DNA from 2 places in the Enterococcus mundtii genome. Region 2 is predicted to be linked to the other one. Evidence: a T-box and tRNA genes for the amino acid it is inferred to sense, from the RefSeq annotation. Region 2 holds a T-box; the other holds one or more tRNA genes.

Region 1 (5,837 bases), 1.5 Mb from region 2:
GAAGCAACAATTCAGTGCTGATCGCTTCTGTCACAACCTCTGTCAGAATAACCAAGTGAAGCTAAAATGAGATTCTTCAACTAAGCGTACCCTTTAACGTATACGGTCACAGATTTAGTATACTATGTTAAAACGTTTGAGATTTTTTCCGTTAACGAAGCGTCTCTTCATTAATATTCATTCGATGTCAGAATAAAAATTATTTTTTTAGTGGAAAGAAATGATATTTTTCATCCATTTTTCAGAGTTTGTCAAGAAAATTACAGAGATTTATCATTTTTACAACCAATAATTTCTACTTTTATAAAATTTATGGTATCATCAGTGTGTTAGTTATCAAAAACATTTGTTAGAAAGGGCGTAATGATGCAAGTATATGGTATTGATGCAATCATTCGGATCGTTAGTCATTTGGCATTTATTTACTTAGCCTTTTGGTCTTTGCGTTCTTTACGCGTTGACGCTTTTTTTCGTTCAATGCATACGACACAAATTAGAATGGCAATTGTCCTTTTTTCAATTTTTTTAGGGTATACAGCGAGCAGTTTTTTCTTAGAGATCATTGCGCTATGTCGAAATCTTTTCGTCAGCCTATAATTTTAAAAAAAGGTACTATTTTAAAACAAGAAGTGATATAATAAAAAAGATTTTGAGCGAATGTATACTCAACGGATTTTTTTGGGGGGAACAACATGGAAGAGATCATCGTAAAAGGTGGCAATCAATTAAAAGGAACAGTAAAGATCGAAGGAGCAAAGAATGCGGTATTGCCGATTTTAGCCGCAAGTTTATTGGCTGAAGAAGGAACGACCGTTTTAGATAATGTGCCAATTCTTTCTGACGTGTTCACTATGAATCAAGTGATCCGTCATTTGAACGTAGATGTAGCGTTTGATGAAGAGAATAATCGTGTGACACTTGATGCATCGAGAGAATTAGAAATTGAAGCACCTTATGAATACGTAAGCCAAATGCGTGCGTCAATCGTTGTGATGGGACCATTATTGGCTAGAAATGGTCATGCAAAAGTTGCAATGCCTGGTGGATGTGCGATTGGAAAACGTCCGATCGATTTACACCTAAAAGGTTTTCAAGCCTTGGGTGCAAAAATCATTCAAAAGAATGGTTATATCGAAGCAATCGCCGATCAACTGATCGGAAATACGATCTATTTAGATTTTCCAAGTGTTGGTGCGACACAAAACATCATGATGGCTGCTGTCAAAGCAAAAGGCACGACGATCATTGAAAACGTCGCACGTGAACCTGAAATCGTTGATTTAGCGAATATCTTAAATAAAATGGGTGCGAATGTTTATGGCGCTGGTACAGAAACGATGCGTATCGAAGGCGTTGATCATTTGCATGCAGTCAACCATTCAATCGTCCAAGACCGTATCGAAGCCGGTACTTTCATGGTAGCAGCAGCGATGACTGAAGGCAATCTATTGATCGCTGATGCGATTTCTGAGCATAATCGTCCATTGATCTCTAAATTGATCGAAATGGGTGCAACGATCACTGAAGAAGACGGTGGCGTTCGTGTCATCGGACCAAAACATATTTTACCAACAGATGTAAAAACGATGCCACATCCTGGTTTCCCAACGGATATGCAAGCACAAATGACTGCTATCCAGTTGGTTGCAGAAGGTACAAGTGTTGTGACCGAAACAGTCTTTGAGAACCGTTTCCAACATCTTGAAGAAATGCGCAGAATGAATGCACATGTAAAAATCGATGGCAACATTGCAATCATGGATGGTAATCACGAATTACAAGGTGCTGAAGTCTATGCAACAGATCTAAGAGCAGCAGCAGCGCTCGTATTAGCTGGTTTGAAAGCAAATGGAATCACACGCGTTCGTAACCTAAAATATTTAGATCGTGGCTATTATAATTTCCATATTAAATTGCAACAATTAGGTGCAGATGTGGAACGTGTAAATGTAGAAGAAACACCAGTCGAAAAAACACCACAAACAATCGCTTAAGGATGTGACGAGAGATGACGAGTCCACGCTATATTTTGATAAGTTTGGTAAAAATTTTAGCTGTCATTTTACTTGTACTCCTATTATTCATCATTGGAACAATGATCGGATATGGTTTGATTGGCGGTGGAAGTCCATTCAAGGTCTTTCAACCGAGCTTATGGTTGCATATCTTCGATTTCTTTAGTTAAGTGTGTACACTAGGTAACAGATAAGAGAAGAAGAGGTTGTGGCAAAAGCGTACAGCTCCGAGAAATAAGCGCCAAAATCCGAAAATAGCTTTTCATATTTTTGGGTTTTGGCGCTTATTTCTGTAGGAGTTGCTTTTAGAACACCGTTTATCCGGTTATAGGGGATGGTAAGTGGATGTATGACCAATCCTTTTTTTATATGGAGATGAAAACATGAAAAAATTTTTGATTTATTTAGTTCGCGGATACCAGCGATTTATTTCACCTGCGTTCCCACCAAGTTGTCGGTATTATCCAACTTGTTCCAATTACATGATCCAAGCCATCCAAGTACATGGTGCGCTCAAAGGAACCCTAATGGGAACAGCACGCATCTTTCGTTGCCATCCATTTGTGAAAGGCGGTATCGATTATGTGCCTCGTCACTTTCGTTTGACGCGTAATAAAGAAGATCAATCGATGCCAGACTATAAAAAATACAAAAAATAGAGTCATTGATTTTTATCAGATAGGAGAAAGCGATGTTTCAACAATTGAACAAAAGTGACTTACCATGGGCGTTATTATTAGAAGCCGATCCTGATAAAGACAAAGTGATCGCTTATGTGACCAATGGCGATGGGTTTATCTGGAAAGAGCATGATGAAGTGATCGGTGTGCTTGTTTATGTAATCAGAGAAACGGAATGTGAGATCATGAATGTTTCTGTTGCTGCTGCACATCAAGGAAGAGGAATCGGTGGCAAGCTGATTGATCATGCACTTGAAGAGTTGAGCAAAGAATGCAAACAACCAACAAAAATATTGATCCGTACAGGAAGTATTACGAATCCAGCGTTACATCTTTATCAGAAAAAAGGCTTTAAAGAAGTATCGAGAGAAAAGGATTACTTTATCAATAATTACGCAGAACCAATCTATGAAGAGGGGATACTTCTTAGAGATCAAGTAACCTTAGCCAAAGAATTATAGGATGGAACGAAAGCGTTTTATAATAAAAATATTGTTGAAAAACTATTGAGGAGGAACAAATAATTATGGGGATTTTAGCATTCGATTTTGGCGGTTCAGCTGTCAAATATGGTTATTGGGAACTAGAAACACTAACACATAAAGGTCAGTTCACAACACCAGCTACATGGATAGAAATGAAAGCGCAATTATCATCGGTATTCCAACAATTATCACAAGAAGTAGCAATCAATGGGGTTGCCTTTAGTGCACCAGGTGTTGTGAATAGCCAACGACAAGTGATTGAAGGCATCAGCGCGATTCCTTATATCCATGGGTTTGATATTTATACTGAATTAGAGGAATTGTTTGGTCTGCCAGTCGCTATGGAAAATGATGCGAATTGCGCGGGAATGGCTGAGTTTTATGAAGGTGCTGCTCGTGGCTATCAAAATGTTGCTTTTGTAGTGATTGGTACAGGCGTGGGTGGTGCGATGTTCACTAATGGTGAATTGAATAAAGGCGCTCATCTTTATGGCGGAGAATTTGGCTTGATGTTTCTTAATGGGGAGCATACATTCAGTACATTAGGAACGGCAGTCCAAATGGCGTGGCGATACTGTGAACGCAAAGGATTAGATAAAAATACCTTTAGTGGAAAAGAAGTCTTTGAATTAGCAGAAAATGGCGATCCTCTCGCACAAGAAGAAGTTGAATCTTTTTATGATTATTTAACAAAAGGGTTATTTAGTATTCAATTTTCATTTGATCCAGAAGTGATCGTATTGGGTGGTGGAATTTCTGCAAAAGAGGGATTACTGACAGAAATCAATCAACGGATGAAAAAATTGACGAGTCATTTTGGGTTGAATGATTTTGATCCATTGATCACCTTGTGTGAGTATCGCAATGATGCGAACCTGATAGGGGCAGCCGCAAATTATCTAGCGCAACAAGAAGCAGGAAAATAAATTATCAAATAGAAGACACACAGTGAATGTTTTCTGCCGTTAAATGTGATAAACTATTGAGGAGGTGGGAAATAATGTCAAAAAAGAATAAAGATATTGAAGTGCGTACCGAAGAGATCAAAAAAACGATCAAAGGGAACACATATGATGTAACGCAGTTATTTATTGGTAAAAAAATGATCGGTGAAATTTTAGCGTATGGACCAAAAGAATTTGAGATTTTCTTGGGAGAAGAAGACTTTGGCAAAGAAAAAAGTCTTGAAAATGCGATAGAAACAGTGATTCGTCATTGGAATTTACACGAATAAAAAAATATCAAAAAAATTTTCAATAAAGGGTTGCAATCACTTGGAAAATTAGGTATTATAACTAAGTCAGGTTGATACAAACCTTTCGGAGGAGTAGCGAAGTGGCTAAACGCGACGGACTGTAAATCCGTTCCTTAGGGTTCAGTGGTTCGAATCCACTCTCCTCCATTTCATTGGGGTATAGCCAAGCGGTAAGGCAAGGGACTTTGACTCCCTCATGCGTTGGTTCGAATCCAGCTACCCCAGTTCCTAGAGTGATCAGTTGAAGATCACTCTTTTTTTTGTGTAAAACACCTTGTTTCTTGCTGATTTTGCTATTATAGGCTAGAGTAGATATAAGAAGAAAAAAAGGAGGCGGCACAAATGAAGTGGAAACAAAAAGTAGATGAAACAGCAGAAAAAATTTACGATATGATCAAATCGGAGAAGTACAATGTAGAGATCCATGTACCGAAAAAATCAGAAAAATTTGTCCAAATCAAAGCGAAACGTCCAACGAATCATACTAAAAAATGGTTGTCTAAAAATCGTTAAGAATAACAAAAGCTCTGAAGTTCACATAATCTTGTGTTCTTCAGAGCTTTTGTTATTTTTCAATCTCGATCCCTAAGACGGTCAAGTGACCATTTCCCACTAATTTGATGACTAAAGTAGCTAATTGCTTTGGTGTCATCTCGGTATCGCTGGTGACCCACCAATGTAAAGTACCGGTAAAAATGGCAGTTATGTATTCTGTGATAAAATCGATAGGTACTTCTAGTTCGTTCTCTGTGATTTTTAGACGATCAAAAATAGTTGCGTATTTTTCAGATAAGAAAATTTTCAATTTTTTCCTGAAAAATTCGATCGAAGTGCCGTCCAAAGTCGTAATAAATATAGCTTTGTTCTCAGCAACCAATTGGTAAATTTGAGTTAAGGCACGGTTGACCCGTTTCAGCTTCAATTTATTACCTTCCATCAAGGGTTCCAAATCTAAGATCGAGGTAAATGTCTGGATAGCGATATGGAATAAATGCTCATAAAGATCTTGTTTGTCTTTGAAATGTGCATAAAAAGTCGCACGATTGATCATTGCTTCATCGGCGATTTCTTGGATCGTGATTCGCTCCATACTTTTTGTTTCTAGTAAACGTAAGAACGCTTCAATAATCATTTTGTTGGTACGTTTCACTCGAAGATCGTTTTTCTTCATCATAAAAATCTCCTTACTTTTGGTCGACAAATCGCTCACGATTGTTGTTTATCTCACAAACTGACAATTATTGCTTATTGCAATCGCTCTAAATCGTTTTAGAATAGATATATGTAGTATAACAGACGCTTTGTTCAATGTTCAACAAAGCGTCTTTTTAAGAAGGTGGCGAGACGATGAAAATGTACGGAGGTATCGATGTAGGTTCAACGACAGTCAAATTAGTGATTC
Region 2 (5,837 bases):
TAGTGTTTTGTTTGTGGGACTAACCATTTACCTAATTGTTGAAGATGTTTTCCACTGCGTGCAGAATGTGCTTTGATCTCATCGATTTTTTCTGGCACTTGATCTAACAGATCAATGATTTCCCGAGTTGAAAGATTCATCAATTCCCAATCTGTTTGACCTGAAACCAATTCAGGTGCCACTTCTTTCATTGCAAGTGGCAATGATTTGATGTTGCGCGCATACCAAAGACCTTCTAAATTTGCTAATGAGCCATCTGCAACGATATGGCCCCAGCCATTTTTGTACCCCATCAATGTAGCAAATTCCATTCCGACTTCTTCTTCCATTTGACTTGTTGCTGGAGAAGATTCATATGCGACGTTATTTCCATTCCATAGCATCGCAAAATTATAGGCTAATAATGATGGCATCAATGTTTCAGAGTTCATATGACCCCAATAACGACCTGCATTATGCCATGGGACAGAGTGTGTACGCATCCGCGTAGAGATTTCAGCTAACACGTCTTTTGTTTTATTGATCGTGTGCGCGAAGCTTTCACTGCTTTTTTCTTCCGGCGTAATGATCGGCATATCTTGTGGCATATAATTTTGACGCCATCCTAAGTGCTCGTCCACTAATTCATTTAACAAAGCTTTATAGATTTGGCCATTCTCTGCTTTGTCTCCAATGAATAGTGCATTCAAATTTAAATCATTTACCTTTGATTCCATTTAGAAACCCTCCTAAAATAATTTTTTAAATTTTGTCGAGGCTTAGATTACACCTGTTTTTTATTTCTGTAAATATCACTTTTCCTATTTTTCTCATTTCATTTTAATGCTTTTAATTGTTTGAATTGTTGGTACAATTGATAAAAATTAAAAAAAGGAGGGAATTTACAAATGTAAATTCTCTCCTCATGATTGTATTAACGACAACCGGCGTAACTATTAGGATAAGTTTCAAAAATTGGAATTTTGTAATGGAATAGACCTTTTACAAGGTAAAAAATTACTAAATTCTAATCAACTACTTTGGCCAAAAAGTAGCGTTTTTTCCCTTTTCTGATCACTACGAATTTACCATCAAATTCTGTAGCTGGATCAATGACAAAATTTAAATCGGTTACGCGATCACCGTTAATACTTATAGCTCCGTTCGACACATCTTCACGCGCTTGACGTTTTGATGGCTCGATTTTTGTGGAAACAAGTAGTTCCACGATATTTTCAGGGGTACTTGAAATCTCTACATTCGGCATGTTTCCAAAGCCTTGTTCGATTTCTGACGCATTTAGTTCTTTGATATTTCCAGAGAACAATGCAGCTGTGATTTTTTGCGCTTCTTGTAAGTCTTCTTCGCTGTGGACAAAACGTGTCACTTCTTCTGCCAAACGGCGTTGTGCTTCACGTTTTTCAGGTTCTGTCTCCACTTTTTTCGCTAATTCATTGATTTCTTCTTGTGATAAGAAAGTAAAGAATTTCAAGTATTTCACAACATCCCGATCATCTTGATTCAACCAGAATTGGTAGAATTCGTAAGGGGATGTTTTTTCAGGGTCTAGCCAGATTGCACCACCGGCAGTTTTTCCGAACTTTGTTCCATCTGCTTTTAGCATTAATGGGATCGTCAACCCAAAGGCTTCCGCTTCTGGTCCTTCCAATTTACGGATCAGATCTAAACCAGCAGTGATGTTTCCCCATTGGTCAGCTCCACCGATCTGTAATTGCACATCGTATGTTCTGTGTAAGTGCAAGAAGTCGATCGATTGCAAGATTTGGTAAGTAAATTCGGTAAATGAAATTCCGACTTCCAAACGACTTGCCACGATATCTTTCGCTAACATCGTATTGATGTTGAAGTTTTTTCCGTAGTCTCTTAAAAATTCTAATAAAGAAATATTTGATAACCAGTCATAGTTGTTCACAAATGTAATATTGGCATCTTTCCCAAAAAGTTTGCGCATTTGGTTCGATAATGCATCCACATTATGTTGGACTTGTTCCATCGTTTGTAAAACACGTTCGCTTGTCCGTCCACTTGGATCACCGATCGTTCCAGTTCCTCCACCAATCAGGATGTATGGATGATGCCCTGCTAATTGGAATCTTTTCATCATCATGAACGGGATCAAATGCCCAATATGCATCGAATCTCCTGTTGGATCGACACCACAGTAAAGCGAGATACTCTTTTCTTCAACAAGCTCGCGAAGTCTTTCTTCGTTGGTTTGTTGGTTAATGGCATCACGCCAAGTTAATTCATCAATAATATTCATAACATTTCCCTCCATATCTTTTTTTATGAAAGCAGGTCCCTGCCAGCATGTCATTTATTACCGGGCAGACAACAAAAAAATCCCTTGACAATCAAGTCAAGGGACGAAAATTCGCGGTACCACCCAAATTATATGTTTGTTTTCCAAACATATCTCTCTAACATTTAACGCTGTCGCGTGGCTTCATGCCATAGACTCCTAAAATGTAATTCGCGCTAAAGCATGTACTAGTTCACAGCAACCACTAGCTTTCTGAAACATTGGCTTTATCCACTACTTCGTTTTATTCATCGTCTAATTCCTTATTCATCTATCTCCTATCTTAGAACGCACTGTTTTTTTTGTCAACAAAAAAATTTTTCTTGATCATTCGAACGACAAAAAATAACATCGTTTTTTAATCTTGAACTAAGCGGAAATCGATTGAATTGAAGAAGCCTTTATTGATTCCATTGCTCAATCTGTTGAAAAATGTTCTTCTTATTGCACGCACCATTTTTTCTTTAATTACATAATTGTCGTTACGTTAATAACTCAAACAGCCTCTCATGCCCGCATCACAAATTCAATTGGCGTAGAAGTCCCTCCGATCATCAAGTCAGCCAATGTACAAGACACTCCAGGCATCTATCAAGCAACGATCGGCACGACCATCATGTCTTCAGTAGAAAAAGAGATCACAGTCACTATCGTCGATAAACTTGAAGACTGTCCGACTTATGGTATTTATCAATTAACTGCTGAGGATGCAACGGTTCCGGTGGGGCAAGTAGATGAAGCAGCTACCCTTCAAGCAACAAATGCGCAAGCGCTGACTTCTGGCGGCTCTCCAGTAGATGTTGTGATCAAGAAATCAAATGTAGTGAATGATACCCCTGGTACGTATCAAATCGTTTTAGGGATCAAAGAAGAACCAAAGATCCGTAAGACAGTCCAAGTCACAGTTACTAATGACGCAGGGAACGAGCAAGAAAATCTTTACTTTGTCGACGCATCGGATGCTACTGTCTCGATCGACCAATTGGACGAACAAACGTTGATCATCATGACTGATGCCAAGGCAACTGATATTTTAGGACATTCCTTGCCTGTAGAAATCAAACACTCCACAATCAAGTTTGAGCCAGGAAATTACACTGTTACATTCGGTCTCAAAGGAGACTCAAGTTTATTTACTAAAACTGTCAATCTTACCGTCACTTCGGATAACTACGTTCCTTCCAGATTCTTTTTGCAAGCATTCGATGCAACTGTCCAGTTAGGTCAAACGGATGACCTCTCACTGATCCAAGCAACCGGCGCAAATGCCGTGACTCTCCTTGGACAAAAGGCAAATGTTTACGTGAAGCATTCCTCGATTGAAGCAAACAAAACTGGCGAATTTGCCGTGACATTTGGCGTAACAGAAGATCCAAGAGTCGAAAAAACGGTAACAGTCTCAGTGGTTGATGAAATCAATCGTCCAGAATTGGGCGGTGGCATTGGGAATATCTAACAAACAACCACTTGTCTCACCTTAAACAGGATAAAGGACGGACCAAAAAATAATGGTTTTAAAAAAGGCGTCATCCACATAAGGTTAAAACCACTGTGGATGGCGCCTGATTTATCGAGGTTAGATCCTTCTATCCAACTTTTTTTATATTTCGTCGATTATTTCTAATAACGTAGTAAACAAGATGGCACTAGATGCCGCACCAGGATCAATATGTCCGATTGAACGTTCACCTAAATAAGAAGCACGTCCTTTTTTCGCGACTAATCCTGCTGTGTGTTCTTTTGCCTGCTCAATTACTTCTTTCGTAAGATTCCCTGCGGTTAGTGCTTCAGCTACAGGGAACCAAACATCTAACATGGTTTTATCTTCTTGTTCCGCTTTTCCTCTTGCTTGGATGCCGTTCGCTCCTTCACGGATGAACTCACCTAATTGTTCTTGTGAATCGATCTGCTCTACTCCTTTTGTTGCTTTCATCAAATTCATAAACGCAGAACCGTAAAGAGGACCCGAGGCGCCTCCTACTTTGGATATCATTGCCATAGAAAACATCTTGAAGGTATCACTGATAGTGTCAGGTGCCTCCTGTTGAAAAGCTGCTTCATAGGCTGTCACACCTCTTCCCATATTATTCCCATGATCCCCATCGCCAATGGGGGTATCTAAATCACTTAGGTACGCTTTTTTCTCTTTGATCTCTTCAGCAAAGCGGTTAAGCCAAGCTTGGATCTCTTTTACCGTCAACTTCATTTTTTCATCATCCTTTACCATGCAATCGTTTCTACGTGACTTGTTAAAGCTTCTTTCCAAGTGGTTTCTGTTAAGTCAACCATTGTTAATGATAGTCCCTGCATATCCAATGAAGTCATCAAATCACCGACTTTATGGAAAGTAACATCCACCTGTTCTTCATTCAACAACGTTAACACATCATTCATGAATACAAATTGTTCCATCAATGGTGTACCACCCATCCCATTCACTAAGACACCGACTTCTTTTGGTTTTTCAGTATATTCACTCAAAATTTTCGTGACTAACTCTTTCGCTAACAATTTAGAGGGTTGCAGTTTTTCTCGACGATAACCTGGTTCGCCATGAATCCCTACACCGTATTCGATTTCGTCTTCATTTAGGTCAAAGCCAGGCTTCCCTACTTCTGGGACAGTCGCAGCCCGTAATGCGACACCAATTGTTTTGGTCGCAGCAACCACTCGCTCTCCTAATTCCTTCAGTTGAGTCAAGCTCGCGCCATTTTTGGCAGCATCTCCTAAAATCTTATGGACAAGAATAGTCCCCGCTACGCCACGCTTCCCTGCCGTATACGTGCTGTTTTCTACCGCGATGTCATCATCGACCACTACTTCTTCGACGTCAATTTCATCCATAGCAGCTAACTCTTTTGCCATTTCAAAATTCAATATATCTCCAGTATAGTTTTTGATGATCAATAACACACCTTGTCCTTGGTCCGCTTCTTTGATCGCTAGTTGGATTTGATCAGGTGTCGGTGAGGTAAAAACATCCCCCAAAACTGCTGCACTTAACATACCATCTCCAACAAAACCTGCGTGAGCTGGTTCATGTCCACTACCACCTCCAGAAACTAACCCGACTTGTTCGTTCAACTGATTTTTCGCAATTACACGAGAATCTTCTACACGATGTACTAGCTCTGGATAACTCTTTACGATCCCTTCTAGCATTTCTTCTACGATATCCCCAGGTTCGTTCATGATTTTTTTCAATTTACATCCACCCTTTCTTCCCTGCTTGTCGTGCTTCTTCTATGATTTGTTCGATATTGTCGGTTGTCCCTGCTGTAATAGCAGCTGCAAAGGCTCCTTCTACTAAGGGGGCATCCACCAAGTAGTAGTTTTTTTGTTGGGCTTCCTCCAATAAATCTTTTGCCAATTCTGAATTCATCACTGCGCTACCAAGATCAGCAAAGACAAAATAAGCAGCTGAATCGGCTGATTGATTGACGGCATCAACGATCTTCATCGGATCAGAACCGAGTTCTCCCTCTTCGATTCCGCCAAGTGATAATACTTCTACGTCATCGGTTTGTTGCATTTG

The links. A T-box is a leader RNA that pairs with one kind of tRNA and senses whether it is charged. The one in region 2 lies ahead of tyrS (tyrosine--tRNA ligase), so its partner is inferred to be a tRNA-Tyr.
Region 1: it encodes a tRNA-Tyr, which carries the amino acid that the T-box ahead of tyrS (tyrosine--tRNA ligase) is inferred to sense. The anticodon was not compared.

What each region holds. Positions count from the first base shown of each region.
Region 1 is NZ_CP018061.1:2,068,169-2,074,005, reverse strand. Features, by position in the region: gene EM4838_RS09770 (DUF1146 family protein) at 367-597, shown strand; gene murA (UDP-N-acetylglucosamine 1-carboxyvinyltransferase) at 693-1,994, shown strand; gene EM4838_RS09760 (DNA-directed RNA polymerase subunit beta) at 2,009-2,185, shown strand; gene yidD (membrane protein insertion efficiency factor YidD) at 2,399-2,674, shown strand; gene EM4838_RS09750 (GNAT family N-acetyltransferase) at 2,707-3,156, shown strand; gene EM4838_RS09745 (ROK family protein) at 3,222-4,106, shown strand; gene EM4838_RS09740 (DUF2969 domain-containing protein) at 4,181-4,414, shown strand; tRNA gene EM4838_RS09735 (tRNA-Tyr) at 4,502-4,582, shown strand; tRNA gene EM4838_RS09730 (tRNA-Gln) at 4,589-4,660, shown strand; gene EM4838_RS16610 (hypothetical protein) at 4,778-4,948, shown strand; gene EM4838_RS09725 (TetR/AcrR family transcriptional regulator) at 5,001-5,609, opposite strand; gene EM4838_RS09720 (2-hydroxyacyl-CoA dehydratase) at 5,783-5,837, shown strand, end outside.
Region 2 is NZ_CP018061.1:163,991-169,827, reverse strand. Features, by position in the region: gene tdc (tyrosine decarboxylase) at 1-716, opposite strand, end outside; gene tyrS (tyrosine--tRNA ligase) at 1,007-2,263, opposite strand; T-box leader at 2,360-2,563, opposite strand; gene EM4838_RS00830 (hypothetical protein) at 2,919-3,758, shown strand; gene dhaL (dihydroxyacetone kinase subunit DhaL) at 3,903-4,508, opposite strand; gene dhaK (dihydroxyacetone kinase subunit DhaK) at 4,523-5,506, opposite strand; gene dhaM (dihydroxyacetone kinase phosphoryl donor subunit DhaM) at 5,508-5,837, opposite strand, start outside.